Regions from separate parts of the Pseudomonas sp. ASL8 genome, predicted to be linked through region 1. Evidence: predicted binding sites of a transcription regulator. Region 1 holds the regulator's gene; the other holds the start of a gene.
The links. The regulator sigma-54, encoded in region 1, starts transcription at its own class of promoters, with help from an activator protein. The targets are predictions, from matches to a motif close to ANTGGCATNNANNTTGCTNT.

Region 1 (7,883 bases):
GGGGCAGTCCGCTAATAAACGCCGCCATGATAACCAGTCAGGGGCCACTTGTCCGGCCCGGTCGGTATTCGGCCTGTGCCGAAAGCAGAATTTGATGGAGAAAGTCATGAGTACAGCTCAAAGCGTAGGCCCGCAAGCCTTGCCTGCACTGCAAGAACAGGTTGAGCAAATCATCGCCGAAGCCAAGCGTCAGGGCGCAAGCGCCTGTGAAGTGGCGGTGTCCCTGGAGCAGGGCTTGTCGACCACGGTTCGCCAGCGTGAAGTGGAAACCGTCGAGTTCAACCGCGACCAGGGCTTTGGTATCACCCTGTATGTCGGTCAGCGCAAAGGCTCGGCCAGTACCTCCGCCAGCGGCGCTGACGCCATTCGCGAAACCGTAGCGGCTGCGTTGGCGATTGCCAAACACACCTCCGAAGATGAATGCTCCGGCCTCGCCGACGCTGCGCTGATGGCTAAAGAACAGCCAGACTTCGATCTGTTCCACGCGTGGGATATCACCCCGGAACAAGCCATTGAGCGTGCCTTGATCTGTGAAGCGGCGGCGTTCGATGCCGACAGCCGGATCAAGAATGCCGACGGCACCACGCTCAACACCCATCAAGGGTGTCGCGTGTATGGCAACAGCCACGGTTTTGTTGGCGGCTCTGCCTCGACGCGCCACAGCTTGAGCTGCGTGATGATCGCCGAGGGCGAAGGGCAGATGCAGCGCGACTACTGGTACGACGTGAGTCGCCAGGGCGAGTTGTTGGCGGACGCGCAAAGCATTGGTCGTCGTGCGGCACAGCGCGCGGCCAGCCGCTTGGGTGCGCGTCCTGTACCGACGTGTGAAGTTCCGGTGTTGTTCGCTGCGGAATTGGCGGGCAGTTTGTTCGGTCATCTTCTGTCCGCCATTTCCGGTGGCAATCTGTACCGTAAATCATCCTTTCTGGAAGGAGCGATGGGGCAGCGCCTGTTCCCTGAATGGCTGACCCTCGACGAACGGCCGCACCTGATGCGTGCCATGGGCAGCTCGGCGTTCGACGGTGACGGCCTGGCAACCTATGCCAAGCCCTTCGTGGAGAACGGCGATTTAGTGTCCTACGTTCTGGGCACTTACTCAGGCCGCAAGCTGGGTCTGCCGAGCACCGCTAACTCAGGCGGCGTGCATAACCTGTTCGTCACCCACGGTGTGGAAGATCAGACAGCGCTGCTGCGTCGCATGGGCCGCGGCTTGCTGGTCACTGAGTTGATGGGCAGTGGTTTGAATATGGTCACCGGCGACTACTCTCGTGGCGCGGCAGGCTTTTGGGTCGAGAACGGCGAAATCCAGTTCCCGGTTCAGGAAGTCACCATTGCCGGCAACCTGCGTGACATGTTCAAACAGATCGTCGCGGTCGGCAGCGATCTCGAACTGCGCAGCAATATCCGCACAGGCTCTGTGCTGATCGAACGCATGACGGTTGCGGGTAGCTGATCTGCATTAAAAAAGGCGCTTCATGCTCCCCGCATGAAACGCCTTGATGTACGAGCGGCCTCAATACGTTGCACTGTCACACAGCAAACTCGGTCGAGGTGGGCGCTGACTTGTCTGCGAATAAGTCACTTTGGTTCATCGCTTACTGATACGGTCACTCGCCTTCATCAAACCGGTTGTTGATCAACTCGATCAAGCCTTCGAGTGCTGCCTGCTCGTCTTCACCTTCTGTGTGCAGGTGGATGTCGGTGCCTTTGCCTGCAGCCAGCATCATTACGGCCATGATGCTTTTGCCGTCGACCATGCTGTCGGGCGCGCGACCTACTCTGATCTGGCAGGGGAATCTTCCGGCGACGCCGACGAATTTAGCGGCGGCGCGCGCGTGCAAGCCAAGCTTGTTGATGATGGTGATTTGACGAACGGGCATCGCGATGAAGGTCCTTTCAGCTGAGGTCGCGGTGGCGGACCTGAACGTTCTTGAGAGATTGTTGCAAGACCTGACCCAGGCGCTCGGTCAGGTAGACGGATCGGTGGTGTCCGCCGGTGCAGCCAATGGCAATAGTCACGTAGGCGCGGTTGCTGGCCGCAAAGCGCGGCAACCATTTGTTCAAGTAGGTGTAGATGTCCTGGAACATTTCTTCGACATCCGGCTGTGCCGCCAAATAATCGGCCACGGGCTGGTCGAGCCCGGACAGTTCGCGCAGCTCCGGCTTCCAGTAGGGGTTGGGCAGGCAGCGCACATCGAATACCAGGTCAGCATCTACTGGCATGCCACGCTTGAAACCAAACGATTCAACCAGAAACGCAGTGCCCGGCTCCGGCTTGTTCAGCAGGCGCAGTTTAAGCATGTCACGGAGCTGATAGAGGTTCAGGTGCGTGGTGTTGATTTTCAGGTCGGCCAGATCGATGATCGGCCCAAGCAAGTTGCTCTCGTCACGTATCGCTTCGGCAAGCGAGCGGTTGGCGCTGCTCAGGGGGTGGCGACGACGGGTTTCAGAGAAACGTTTGAGCAGGGTTTCTTCATCGGCGTCGAGGTACAGCACATCGCACTGGATGTGGCGGCTGCGGACCTCTTCCAGCAATTCGGGAAAGCGCGACAGATGGCTCGGCAGGTTGCGCGCGTCGATGGAGACTGCGACCAGCGGCTGAGCCAGCTCAGTATGAATCAGGGCACGTTCGGCCAGCTCCGGGAGCAGGCCCGCAGGCAGGTTGTCGATGCAATAGAAACCGTTGTCTTCCAGTACATCCAGCGCGGTGCTCTTGCCGGAGCCGGATCGGCCGCTGACGATGATCATGCGCATCATCAGTGGCCGTTCTGCACGTCCAGTACCACCTGATAAAGCGCTTCATCGCTTTGGGCACTGCGTAGGCGGTCGCGCACATCGGCGCGGTCGAGCATGCTGGCGATCTGGCGCAGCAGCTCCAGGTGTTCATCGGTGGCAGCTTCCGGGACCAGAAGCACAAAAAGCAGGTCCACAGGCCTGCCGTCGATGGCGTCAAAGTCTACGGGGGTGTCGAGGTGTAAAAGGGCGCTGATGGGCATCGGACAGCCCGTCAGCCGGCAATGCGGAATAGCGATGCCATTACCGAAGCCGGTCGAGCCGAGTTTTTCGCGGGCGATAAGACTCGTGAGTACCAAATCCGAATCGAGCTCCGTTTCACGGCCGATCAGCTTGGCAATTTGCTCAAGAACATTTTTTTTACTGCTGCTCGGCACGTTCACAAGTGAACGGCCGGCAGTCAGGATATTTTCAAGTCGGATCATGGGTTGTGGGTGTTAGCGAGCTGTCGCACCCTTTAGGATGTTCTGCTGCTTTTCCTTATGCTTGAGCAATTGTCGGTCCAGCTTGTCAGTGAGTAGGTCGATTGCCGCATACATGTCGTCATGTTCTGCGTTAGCGACCACCTCTCCACCGTGGATGTGCAGCGTGGCTTCGATTTTCTGTTTCAGTTTCTCGACCGCCATCGTGACCTGCACATTGGTAATCTTGTCAAAGTGCCCTTCGAGCTTCTTGAGTTTGAGCTCGATGTATTCGCGCAGGGGCTTGGTCACTTCCAATTGGTGTCCACTGATGTTGACTTGCATACAGCGTCTCCTTCGTTGCCAGTACATAAAGAGGCAGGCCTGAATGCCTACCACTGGAACGCTACGGCGTACGGCCACCCTTACATCAATCGCTTGCGTTCGCTTGACGGTGCTATCCCAAGTGATTCGCGGTATTTAGCGACAGTGCGTCGGGCTACCTGAATGCCTTGTGCCTCCAGTAAACCAGCGATCTTGCTGTCACTCAACGGCTTTTTCTGATTTTCCGCGGCAACCAGTTTTTTGATGATCGCGCGGATGGCTGTGGACGAACACTCTCCGCCCTCCGAGGTGCTTACGTGACTGGAAAAGAAATATTTCAGTTCGTAAATACCGCGCGGGGTATGCATGAATTTTTGCGTGGTTACCCGTGAAATCGTCGATTCGTGCATGCCTACCGCTTCGGCGATGTCATGCAGAACCAAGGGTTTCATGGCTTCGTCGCCATACTCAAGGAAGCCGCGCTGGTGCTCGACGATCTGTGTGGCCACTTTCATCAGCGTTTCGTTGCGGCTCTGCAGGCTCTTGATGAACCAGCGGGCCTCCTGCAACTGATTGCGCATGAAGGTGTTGTCAGCGCTGGTGTCGGCCCTGCGGACAAACCCTGCGTATTGCGGGTTGACCCGCAGGCGGGGCACGGACTCTTGATTGAGCTCTACCAGCCAGCGTTCATTGTCTTTGCGCACGATCACGTCGGGCACGACGTATTCGGCCTCACTGGACTCGATTTGCGAGCCGGGGCGCGGGTTAAGGCTTTGCACCAGTTCAATGACCTGGCGCAGCTCGTCTTCCTTGAGCTTCATGCGCCGCATCAGCTGAGCGTAGTCGCGGCTGCCAAGCAGGTCGATGAAGTCTCCGACCAAGCGTTGTGCTTCGGCCAGCCAGCGCGTTTTCGCGGGGAGCTGACGCAATTGCAGCGACAGGCATTCGCTCAGGTTGCGAGCGCCGATACCTGCGGGTTCGAATTGCTGGATACGGTGCAGTACCGCTTCGATTTCATCCAGTTCGACATCCATTTCCGGATCAAAGGCATCGAGGATTTCCTCAAGCGACTCGTCCAGGTAGCCCTGATTGTTGATGCAGTCGATCAGCGTGACAGCGATCAATCGATCAGTATCGGACATGGGTGCCAGATTCAATTGCCACAGCAGATGGCTTTGCAGGCTCTCGCCGGCCGATGTGCGAGTGGTGAAGTCCCATTCGTCATCATCGTTGTTGCTGCTGGGCAGGCTGCTGGCACTGGTCTGATACACGTCATCCCAAGCGGTATCAACGGGCAGCTCGCTGGGGATGCGGTCGTTCCAGTCGCCTTCTTCCAGGTTGTCCACCGTCGGGGCGGGCTCCTGGTAGGTGGGTTCCTGCACGTCAGGATTGGGTTTCTCTATGTTGTCGGCCAGCGGATCGGCATTGTCGAAGTCGTCGCCTTCTTCCTGGCGTTCCAGCATAGGGTTCGACTCCAACGCTTCCTGGATTTCCTGTTGAAGGTCCAGGGTCGACAATTGGAGGAGGCGGATGGCCTGTTGCAGCTGCGGTGTCATCGTCAGCTGCTGGCCCATTCTCAGGACTAGCGATGGTTTCATGGCAGGGGCTTAACACCTTATTCGCCGGCGCACATGCGCCATCCACTACAGGGCGCCGAAGCGCCAGCTTAAGCAAATTATATGCCTGAAACCTAAGTGTTTGCCTAGGGTGTGATGACAATTAATGTTCTTGTTAGCACTGCACCCTAGCGTCCGTCGCCGATGAAGAGCGAAACACCGCAGAACTTACAGGCGGAATTCATGGCCGAGGTAAACCTCTTTAACCAGTTGGTTAGCCAGAATGGTTTCTGAATCACCCTCAGCGATCAGTTGCCCGTCGTTGACGATGTAAGCTGTTTCACAAATATCCAGGGTGTCACGTACGTTGTGATCGGTGATCAGTACGCCGATGCCCTTGGCTTTCAAGTGATAAATAATTTGCTTGATGTCGCCGACGGAAATGGGGTCGACACCGGCAAACGGTTCATCAAGCAGGATGAATTTTGGCGAAGTCGCCAAGGCGCGAGCGATTTCCACACGGCGGCGTTCACCACCGGACAGGCTCATGCCCAGGTTGTCGCGTATGTGGCTGATGTGGAACTCCTGCAGCAGGCTTTCCAGCTCCTTGCGACGTGCCGTGCGGTCGAGTTCCTTGCGGGTCTCGAGGATCGCCATGATGTTATCGGCAACCGACAGCTTGCGGAAAATCGAGGCTTCCTGCGGCAGGTAGCCGATCCCGGCGCGTGCGCGACCGTGCATGGGTTGATGGCTGACGTCTTGATCGTCGATCAAGACGCGGCCCTGATCGGCCTGGACCAACCCTACGATCATGTAGAAACAGGTGGTTTTGCCCGCGCCGTTAGGGCCCAGCAGTCCCACGATCTGCCCGCTCTCGATCGACAGGCTGACATCACGCACAACCTGACGACCCTTATAGCTTTTAGCCAGATGCTGGGCTTTAAGCGTCGCCATTACGGAGCCTTCTGCGGTGCAGGTTTGTTTTTCGGCTGGATGACCATGTCGATTCGCGGACGTGGTGCCGTCACCTTGGCGCCGTTGGCGCGGCCGGCATTGACGATCTGTTTCACCGTGTCATAGACGATTTTCTCGCCTTCGGACGTATTGCCGTCGTTGATGACCTTGGCCTTGTCGATCAGGATGATCCGGTCGAGGGCGGCGAAGTACTGGATGGTCACGCCGTACGCTTGAACGATAGGCTTGTCGACGGCAGGTTTCTGTTCGTAGTAAGCAAGATTGCCGACGGCGGTGAATACGTCGACTTCACCGGTTGGTGTCCGGGTGATGGTCACGGTGTTGCCGGTGATCTTCATCGAGCCTTGGGTGATGATGACATTGCCTTTGTAGGTGGCAATGCCCTGCTTGTCATCGAGTTGCGCATCGTCAGACTGAATATGAATAGGCTGATCGCGGTCCGTCGGCAGAGCCCAGGCGCTCACGCTTCCCAGTGCTGCGCCCAAACCGAGCAAAAAAGGGAGGGTTTTAACGAGCCTCATACTGTCCTCTTACGTTGGACAGCAGGTGCATCCTGCCGTCGTTCAAATACGCTTTCATACCCGTGCCAGTGGATACACCGCCGAAACCATCGATTCTAACGGCTTGCTCGGTCTGCGCATATTGCTTCTGTGGGAATACAGTCATTCGACTGCTGGTAATAATCGTTGTCCGGTTTTTTTCGTCAGTGCGTGCGATACGTACCGAATCGATGAGCTCGACCTCCGTGCCGCCGGGCGAGACTTCTCCCTTCTTGCTCTGGACATGCCAAGGGAAGAGGGCGCCGCGATACAGTTGCAGGTCCGGATTGGTCAGCAGGGTGATGTCGGAAATCTGCACATGCTCGACCTTGTCGGCGGTCATGTCGTATTGAAGCTTGCCGTCCGGGAGGAACTGCACGCTGTGAGCATTCATCGCATAAAAATCGATGGTGGCCGCGTCAACAGGTGCAGCCCGCTGCTCCAGAAAGGTTTCAGGGCTGATGTTCCAGTAGCCTGCCGCCGCCAGCATCAGCGCAAGCACACCCAGAATCAAAAACCGGCGAATCTTTTTACTCAGCATAAATGACTTCTATAAGTAGGCGGCGTGGGCCGCTTCAAGGCTGCCTTGAGCACTAAGGATCAACTCGCAAAACTCGCGAGCCGCGCCTTCGCCGCCGCGAGCCTGAGTAATCCCGTGGGCGTGTTGCCGGACAAAGCTGGCCGCATTGGCGACCGCCATGCCAAGGCCGACGCGCCGAATGACGGGCAGGTCTGGCAGGTCGTCGCCCAGGTAAGCGACTTGTTCATAGCTTAGATTGAGTTGGGCAAGTAGTTCGTCAAGAACGACCAGTTTATCTTCGCGGCCTTGATACAGGTGCTGGATGCCCAGATTCTGCGCGCGGCGCTCGACCACCGGTGTGCGGCGCCCGCTGATGATAGCGGTGTGCACGCCCGAGGCGATCAGCATTTTGATGCCTTGACCGTCGAGCGTATTAAACGTTTTGAACTCACTGCCGTCTTCGAGAAAGTACAGGCGGCCGTCCGTTAGCACGCCATCGACGTCGAAAATGGCCAGTTTGATGTTCTTGCCGCGTTGCAGCAGGTCCTGCATCGTCACTTCGCTCATTACATAACCCCCGCGCGCAGCAGGTCTTGCAGGTTGAAGGCGCCAATAGGGTGGTCGTTCTTGTCGACCACGATCAAGGCTCCAATTTTGTGGTCCTCCATGATTTTCAACGCCTCGGCTGCAAGCATCTCGGGGCGAGCGGTCTTGCCATGGAGTGTCATCACTTCGTCTATGGTCGCTTTGCGAATATCGATGCTGCGGTCCAGGG
Region 2 (7,386 bases), 2.7 Mb from region 1:
TATTTCAAGCCACGTGGCGTTGATGTTTTCCCACATGTCCGCCGTGATTCGTCCGCGCACCGCATGAGCGCTGGCCCGAGCGGCGCCCAGGCAGCTGTAAATGCTGGCCGGGTTGGTCGCATCCAGGGCGAAAAAATGCAGCAAGCGTTCGGCGTGCAACTCACCGTAGCGCTCCAGATAATCGTCCAGCGTGCCGGTAATCAACAGCGGCATGGCTATTTCATCCAGACCATCGCCGCGCCCATCCTGGGGCATCAGCGACAGCGAATAGCTGACGTCGAGCATCCGCGCGAGGTTTTCCGCTCGTTCCAGATAACGCGACATCCAATACAAATCCGAGGCAGTTCTACTTAGCATTGGCAGGCATCCTTAATCCTCAACCACCCAGGTGTCTTTGGTTCCACCGCCTTGGGACGAGTTCACCACAAGGGAGCCTTCGCGCAGGGCTACTCGGGTAAGGCCGCCCGGGACTACCCGGGTTTCACGGCCGGAAAGAACAAATGGGCGCAAGTCGATATGGCGCGGGGCGATGCCGTTCTCGACAAAGGTCGGACAGGTCGACAGGCATAAAGTGGGTTGTGCGATATACGCGTGGGGCTTGGCTTTCAGACGGGCACGGAACACTTCGATTTCAGCTGCCGAAGCCGCCGGGCCGACCAACATGCCGTAACCACCCGAGCCTTGAGTTTCCTTGACCACCAGTTCCGGCAGATGCGCCAGCACGTGGGACAACTCTTCCGGTTTGCGGCACTGCCAGGTTGGCACGTTTTGCAGAATCGGCTCTTCATCCAGATAGAAACGGATCATGTCCGTCACATAGGGATAGATCGACTTGTCGTCTGCCACGCCGGTCCCGATGGCATTGGCCAGCACCACATTGCCCGAGCGATAGGCCGAAAGCAGGCCCGGGACGCCGAGCATCGAGTCGGGGTTAAACGCCAGCGGGTCGAGAAATGCATCATCCAGGCGCCGGTAGATCACATCGACGGCTTTAGGCCCGTCAGTCGTACGCATGAAGACGCGATCATCGCGCACGAACAGATCAGCCCCTTCCACCAACTCGACACCCATCTCCCGCGCCAGAAAGGCGTGTTCGAAAAAGGCACTGTTAAAGCGTCCGGGAGTCAGGACCACCACGCTCGGATTGTCGATGGGGCTGGAGCTTTTCAGGGTGTCGAGGAGCATGTTCGGATAATGATCGATGGGCGCAATGCGCTGAGCGGCGAACAGCTCCGGGAACAGGCGCATCATCATCTTGCGATCTTCGAGCATGTAACTGACGCCGCTGGGCGTGCGCAAGTTGTCTTCGAGCACGTAGTAAGTGCCGTCGCCATCACGCACCAGATCAACACCGGAAATATGCGAATAGATATCACGGTGCAGATTCAGGCCCTGCATTGCCAACTGATATTGCTCGTTGGCCAACACCTGTTCGGCGGGAATAATCCCGGCTTTGATAATCCGTTGATCGTGATACAGGTCGGCGAGAAACATGTTCAACGCCTTGACCCGCTGAATGCAGCCGCGTTCCACAATCCGCCATTCGCTGGCCGGAATACTGCGCGGAATCGTATCGAACGGAATCAACCGCTCAGTGCCTTGGTCGTCCCCATACAGCGTGAACGTAATCCCGGCACGATGAAACAAAAGGTCGGCTTCGCGCCTGCGCTGAGCCAAAAGCTCCGGCGGCGTCTCACCCAGCCAACGGGCAAACTCCCGATAATGCGGACGGACCAGGCCGCCAGCATCGTACATCTCATCATAAAAGGTGCGGATCATGCCGTACTCCTTGTCACCACGGACACCAAGGGCCTTCGCAAGGCCCGTGCCATCGGCATAAACGCTTAAATATCAAACAGTTGGATAAATCCCCTAACGCAACCGCACCATTCCTGTGCAGTAACCGCCCCAACATATTCACCTACGCCTCATTGCGAAGCGTCCTTCAATATCACTGTCTATTACCAGCATAGCCAGAGTTGATTTCACAGGTGGGTTTTGTTTCACAACACACCCGATAGTGCCTCTAACAGTTAGAACCCACAAACTAAAACCGGCTGACAAAAGGTCAGCCGGTAAGGGGGTTAAAACGCGGACATCCTCAGGCGTTAATTAAAGCGCTTGATTTCCTGAGTCACGCCCCACCCCTCGACCTCACCGTCCAGCGGCGTAATCACCGTTTGAAAGTCTTGCTCGAAATCATCGATCCCGCCATACGTGGCGTACATCACTTTGCTCAATTGAAGATGCCATGCCCCGTCATCACGGACGCTGACCTGCGCGTTCAAGGATTCCCCACGAAACTGCCCTGCCGCTTGCCGTGCCCGTTCCTCATCCGGGAAAACGGCATAAAACTCGATGGGATGGATACGTGCGAAATCAAAACCGCCCTCTTTCATGCGGCGCAGTACGTTACTGCTGATGTCCTCTTGATAGGCTGTGCTCATGAAACGTCCTCCTATGCAACGATAGATAGAGTTTCAACACTCCCAACGCGACCCGCCGATTGGTGGTCGCTCCGCAACAGATACTCTGTCGCCAGGAGCCAAGCATGTAGCTGACAAGGCCGGATCTATCAGGTAGACCGGGCATCGACATGGAGGAAGCCAAGGCAATTCTGCTTCGGCCTCATTTGCAGAGTAACCCTATCGGCCGTCTGTGCCAAATGGCAGATCAAGCAATGGCCAAAGGTATAATTCAAGGAGTTTCAGTGACCGAGATAATTTGCACGCTGTTCAGTGCCTTCAGGGATTTTACCGTCGGCTCGGGTGCCCGGCCGTCAAGGTCGTTCAGATCAAGTTTATCGACCACGGGGTACAAAACCTCGCGCAGGTAGTCTGCCGCTGTCTCCAGATCTGGCCGTTGCTCACTGCCAAACTCAAGGCTTTGTCGGACGCCGTCTTTATCAAGATAAGTAATGGTCCACTGTTTCATCTATGTCTCCTCAGCGAAGCCGAAGAAAGCGGCTTACATAATCTGGACCCTGAAAATCCAGTATTCGTTCCACTGTTTTGGCTGCCGAGCGGACAAAAAAAGAGGCCGGTAAGGGCCTCTTTTTTAGTGCGCCGCTCGCTTAGTGCGGCTTGTTGTCGACCACGCCCGCGGTATTGTCCATCAGGCTTTTGGTTGCGGTTTGCAGGAAGCTTTCCAGCTTCAGCCTTAGCTGTGGCAAATCAGCTTGTTGAGGCATCAGCTCCGCGTGGGGCTTGGCGCCCAGCTCATATTGATACACGCGAGGTTCCATCTCTTTGGGCTCGATCAGGATGCGATCGCCGGTCACCAGCGCGACGGTCAACTCTCCTCCCGATGGTTTGATCACGCCAAAACCTTTATCGCCTTCAGGCAGGTTCAGCAAGTCACGACCCCAGCATTGGTTACGCGATTCGCCGCCCAAACGACCCATGATGGTCGGCACGATATCGATCTGGGTACCAACAATACTGCTGCGTTGACCGAATTTTTCCTGGACACCAGGACCGATCATCAACATAGGTACGTTAAAGCGCCCAAGGTCCATTTCGGTGACTTGCTGATCGTTGCCGAAGCCATGATCCCCGACAACAATGAACAGAGTGTCCTTGAAGTAAGGCTCTTTACGCGCTTTCTCGAAGAATTGCCCCAGCGCCCAGTCGGCATAACGCATGGCCGTCAAATGCTCATCCAGCGTGCCATGCCCGGTAACCCGCTCGACTGGCAACTCTGCCGGCAAAGCGTAAGGTGTGTGGTTGGACAGGGTTTGCAACAACGCATAGAAAGGCTTTCCACCCTCGCGCGCTTTCAGCTCCTGAGCGCCTCTGTCGAACATGTCCTGGTCGGACACACCCCACGTCGGATCCGAGAACACTGGATTGACGAAGTCATTACGGCCGATGAACGTGGTCATGCCCTGGTTGCTGAAGAAACCAGACTGGTTGTCCCAGGCGAAATCGCCGTTGTAGACGTAGACATCATCGTATTTGCGGGCGCTTAGAAGCTGCGGCAGACCCGACAGTTTGTGGCTGCCTTCCGGGGTCTGCATCAGGTATTCAAAGCCTGGCAGATTAGGGAAGCAGGCCATGGTCGCGAACATGCCCTGGTGGGTGTGCGTGCCATTGGAGAAGAAGCGGTCGAACAGCAGGCCTTCCTTGGACAGCTTGTCGAAGTATGGCGTGATGTTGGCATCGCTGCCCAAAGCCCCCACCGAATGACCGGCGAAGCTTTCCATCAGAATCACCACCACGTTGCGAATCGGCAGTGTTTTTTCCACTGGCGGCAAGGAGTCGCGGCGTACAACAGCCGTGTCGGGATCAACCAGCTTGTCACTCGGGGTCAGCAACATGTCGCGCACAGTCTGTTGCGCCAACGGTTGCGGCAGCGTGGCCTTCCAGATATTGGCGCGTTGATCGGACGTCAGGCTCTTGGCCGCAGCGATCAGCGATAAGGTGCCATTGAGGCCCAACTGGTTAGCGAAGTTCGAATTAGTGGTGTAAGCATCGCCCCAACGCAACGGCGGTCCCTGACGCAGGGTGCCGCGGGCGGCGACGACCGTAATCATCAGGCAGACCATCAGTACGCCGATACGCAGGTACCACGGTGCGACCGAGCGGTTGCTGCTCGTGCTGACATCAAGCTGGCGACGTGTGCGAGTCAGACGGTCCACACCCTTGAAGGCCTGGCTCAGGAGCCAGGTGGCTGCGGCCCACGCCAACAGGTAGCGCCCCACCGGAAAACCATACCAAAGCATGCTTAGTACTGTTTTCGGGTCTTCCTTGACGTACTGGAACACCAGCCCGTTCAGGCGTTGATGGAATTCACGGTAGAAGTCCATTTCCATCAGGCCGAGGAACATCGTGGCACTGGCCGCAAGCGTCAACCAGGTACGAAACAGCCAACGCACAGCCATCAGCCTGGAGCTGAACAGGACCAGCAGCATCGGGATAATCAGGTACACCGTCAGGCGCAAGTCGAAGCGCAGGCCGTTGCCCATGGCCTCGATAAACGTCGACGCCGGGGTTTCGCCAATCATTTCGCGGTTATAAACCAGCAGCGCGACTCGCAGCAGGCTGTACATCACCATCAAGACCAAACCGCTCAGCAGCGTGTAAGCCAGATGTGATTTGACGGTGGGTTGCAGCAAGCGCGACGAGGCGTGCTGATGACTCAGGGCGTCCGGTTTGGCCATGGTGTTCTAGGATCCGTTGGATTCAGGTTGAAGTTCAAATGCACGCGCGCCTCATCGTCGACGGCGGCGCCTGTAAAATATTGAGTCGCTGCCACGCTGCGACAAGGGTTGGCGCGACGGCAGGACAGATAAGCGCGCGTGATTTTCTGTGACAAGGCGTGAAAATTTCGTCGCTTGACCCTGCAGATATGTAAGCAGAGATGCCAAGAACCTGCTTGTTGGAACGTCTGGGCCTGCAGGTCAGTCACGTAATGGAGGGCATCCACTCTCCGTGAACTGACCCGGCAGTTCTGGGACGAAAGGCACTGACGTTTTGCCTGACAGTGCCCCGTCGCACCTCTATCGCCATCAACAGCACTGCTGTCAGACGGCGTAGCGACTCAGTCGTTGCTTGGCTTGTTGACTGCCTGCAAAACATACTGCGGCAATGCAAAGGCACCGATATGGATTTCAGGATTGTAATAGCGCGTCACGATACCGCTGCCGGCGAAACGCTGACGTAACGTCTCCAAAGGCAGTTTGCGGTAGTCAGTATTGGTTGCGCCCCACGCGAAGGTCATGGCGCCGCCGATGTAAGTCGGGATCGCGGCCTGGTAGAAGTGCCAGTCCGGGAACAGGCTGCGCAGGCGACCGGCGGTGGTCTGCACTTCGGTCAACTGCATGAAAGGCGTGCCGTTCTGGGTGACCAGAATGCCGCCTTCGTTCAGGCAGCGGCGGCAGGCCTCGTAGAAGTTTTCGGAGAACAACACTTCGCCCGGGCCAATCGGATCGGTGGAGTCGGAAATGATGATGTCGAACTTTTCTTCGGTGGTCGCCACGAAGCGCATACCGTCATCGATCACCAGATTCAGGCGCGAATCTTCAAAAGCGCCTTTCGAGTGGTTCGGCAAGAACTGCTTGCACATCTCGACCACGGTGCCATCGATTTCAACCATGGTGATGTGTTCGATGCTGCGATGCTTGGCAACTTCGCGCAACATGCCGCCATCGCCGCCACCAATAATCAGCACGCGTTTGGCGGCGCCGTGGGCGAGGATCGGTACGTGAGTGAGCATCTCGTGGTAGATGAACTCATCGGCTTCAGTGGTCTGGATAACGCCGTCGAGCGCCATGACCCGGCCCATGCGCGGGTTCTCGAAGATCACCAGATGTTGATGCTCGGTGCGCACTTCGTGCAGCAGTTTTTCCATACGGAAGCGCTGGCCGTAACCTTCATACAACGTCTCTTGGTAATCGCTCATGGGTAACCCCCTGGTGGATGCTGATAGCAACGGACAGTGAGCCGCTTTTAGTAAAAGCGCTGCCCCTGAGAAAGGCGGGCATTCTACGTCGCAGAAGATGACAGGTCGAACCTCTATTGATCAGCCCATGCTGCCAGGGCCTGAAAAACAAAAAGCGCCTGACTGCAATCAGCAGTCAGGCGCTTTATGGGTACGTCAGCGTCAGGTCAAACGGGTCAGAGGCGCACGTTACCGCGCGGCCCGGCAATCGCCCAGATGATCAAGCCCAAAACCGGTAGCAGCACAATCAGCAATACCCACAGGATCTTCATCCCTGTTTCGGCGCCGCTTTTCAATACATTGAGGATTGCCCAGATATCCAGGGCAAGGATGATCAGACCGACCAGACCATTAAACGTGGAACCCATGGTGTTGCTCCTAATTGAATACTTCTCTGCTTAGGATAGTTGCGCGCAGAGAGGGTTCCATTTCGCCAGCATCTTATTTTTCGCGCCCACGGACCACAGTCATGCGCCGATCAAACATGCAAGGCAATGCGCAGGGCTTCCAGTGAAGGCGCTGCCGTGATGCCCACCGCCGCCGACAACTCGATCACCCGATCCTGATCCTGACCATAGACCAGCACCGCTTGCAGTTCATCGTCCAATGGCTGGCTGAGGTTCATCAGTACGTAACCGCCCTTCTCCCTATTCATGCTGCTCAGTTGAATCTGAATACGGTTGAGAGCGGTCAATGCTTCGGTCTTGGCCAATTGCTTGGGTTTGATGTTGAAGGTCACTTCCTGACCGAAGGATTCAACGATCTGTGCGAACAGGTCCATGTAACTGTCGGCCTGAAACAATACGGTCTCCGGCAAGCTGCCAACCACGACCCATTCGCCCAACGGGATGGGGAAGCTGTCGTCGTAGTTGATGTCAGGGTTGGCCGCGAGAAACGCTTGGGGATCGGCGTAGGCCTGGGCGGCCTCAGCGGCGATGTGCGCGA

Region 2: a site for sigma-54 is predicted at 1,814-1,833, ahead of AC1MEA_RS24745 (circularly permuted type 2 ATP-grasp protein). Genes of this name have one in related genera too.

The regions. Positions count from the first base shown of each region.
Region 1 is NZ_CM155278.1:2,471,845-2,479,727, forward strand. It holds gene pmbA (metalloprotease PmbA) at 107-1,453, shown strand; gene AC1MEA_RS11285 (HPr family phosphocarrier protein) at 1,608-1,880, opposite strand; gene rapZ (RNase adapter RapZ) at 1,897-2,754, opposite strand; gene ptsN (PTS IIA-like nitrogen regulatory protein PtsN) at 2,757-3,218, opposite strand; gene hpf (ribosome hibernation-promoting factor, HPF/YfiA family) at 3,231-3,539, opposite strand; gene AC1MEA_RS11305 (RNA polymerase factor sigma-54) at 3,620-5,116, opposite strand; gene lptB (LPS export ABC transporter ATP-binding protein) at 5,303-6,028, opposite strand; gene lptA (lipopolysaccharide transport periplasmic protein LptA) at 6,028-6,570, opposite strand; gene lptC (LPS export ABC transporter periplasmic protein LptC) at 6,557-7,129, opposite strand; gene kdsC (3-deoxy-manno-octulosonate-8-phosphatase KdsC) at 7,139-7,675, opposite strand; gene AC1MEA_RS11330 (KpsF/GutQ family sugar-phosphate isomerase) at 7,675-7,883, opposite strand, start outside.
Region 2 is NZ_CM155278.1:5,402,325-5,409,710, forward strand. It holds gene AC1MEA_RS24740 (alpha-E domain-containing protein) at 1-357, opposite strand, end outside; gene AC1MEA_RS24745 (circularly permuted type 2 ATP-grasp protein) at 370-1,779, opposite strand; gene AC1MEA_RS24750 (ribonuclease E inhibitor RraB) at 2,109-2,447, opposite strand; gene AC1MEA_RS24755 (hypothetical protein) at 2,698-2,934, opposite strand; gene AC1MEA_RS24760 (LTA synthase family protein) at 3,074-5,161, opposite strand; gene speE (polyamine aminopropyltransferase) at 5,542-6,402, opposite strand; gene AC1MEA_RS24770 (PLDc N-terminal domain-containing protein) at 6,618-6,809, opposite strand; gene AC1MEA_RS24775 (hypothetical protein) at 6,920-7,386, opposite strand, start outside.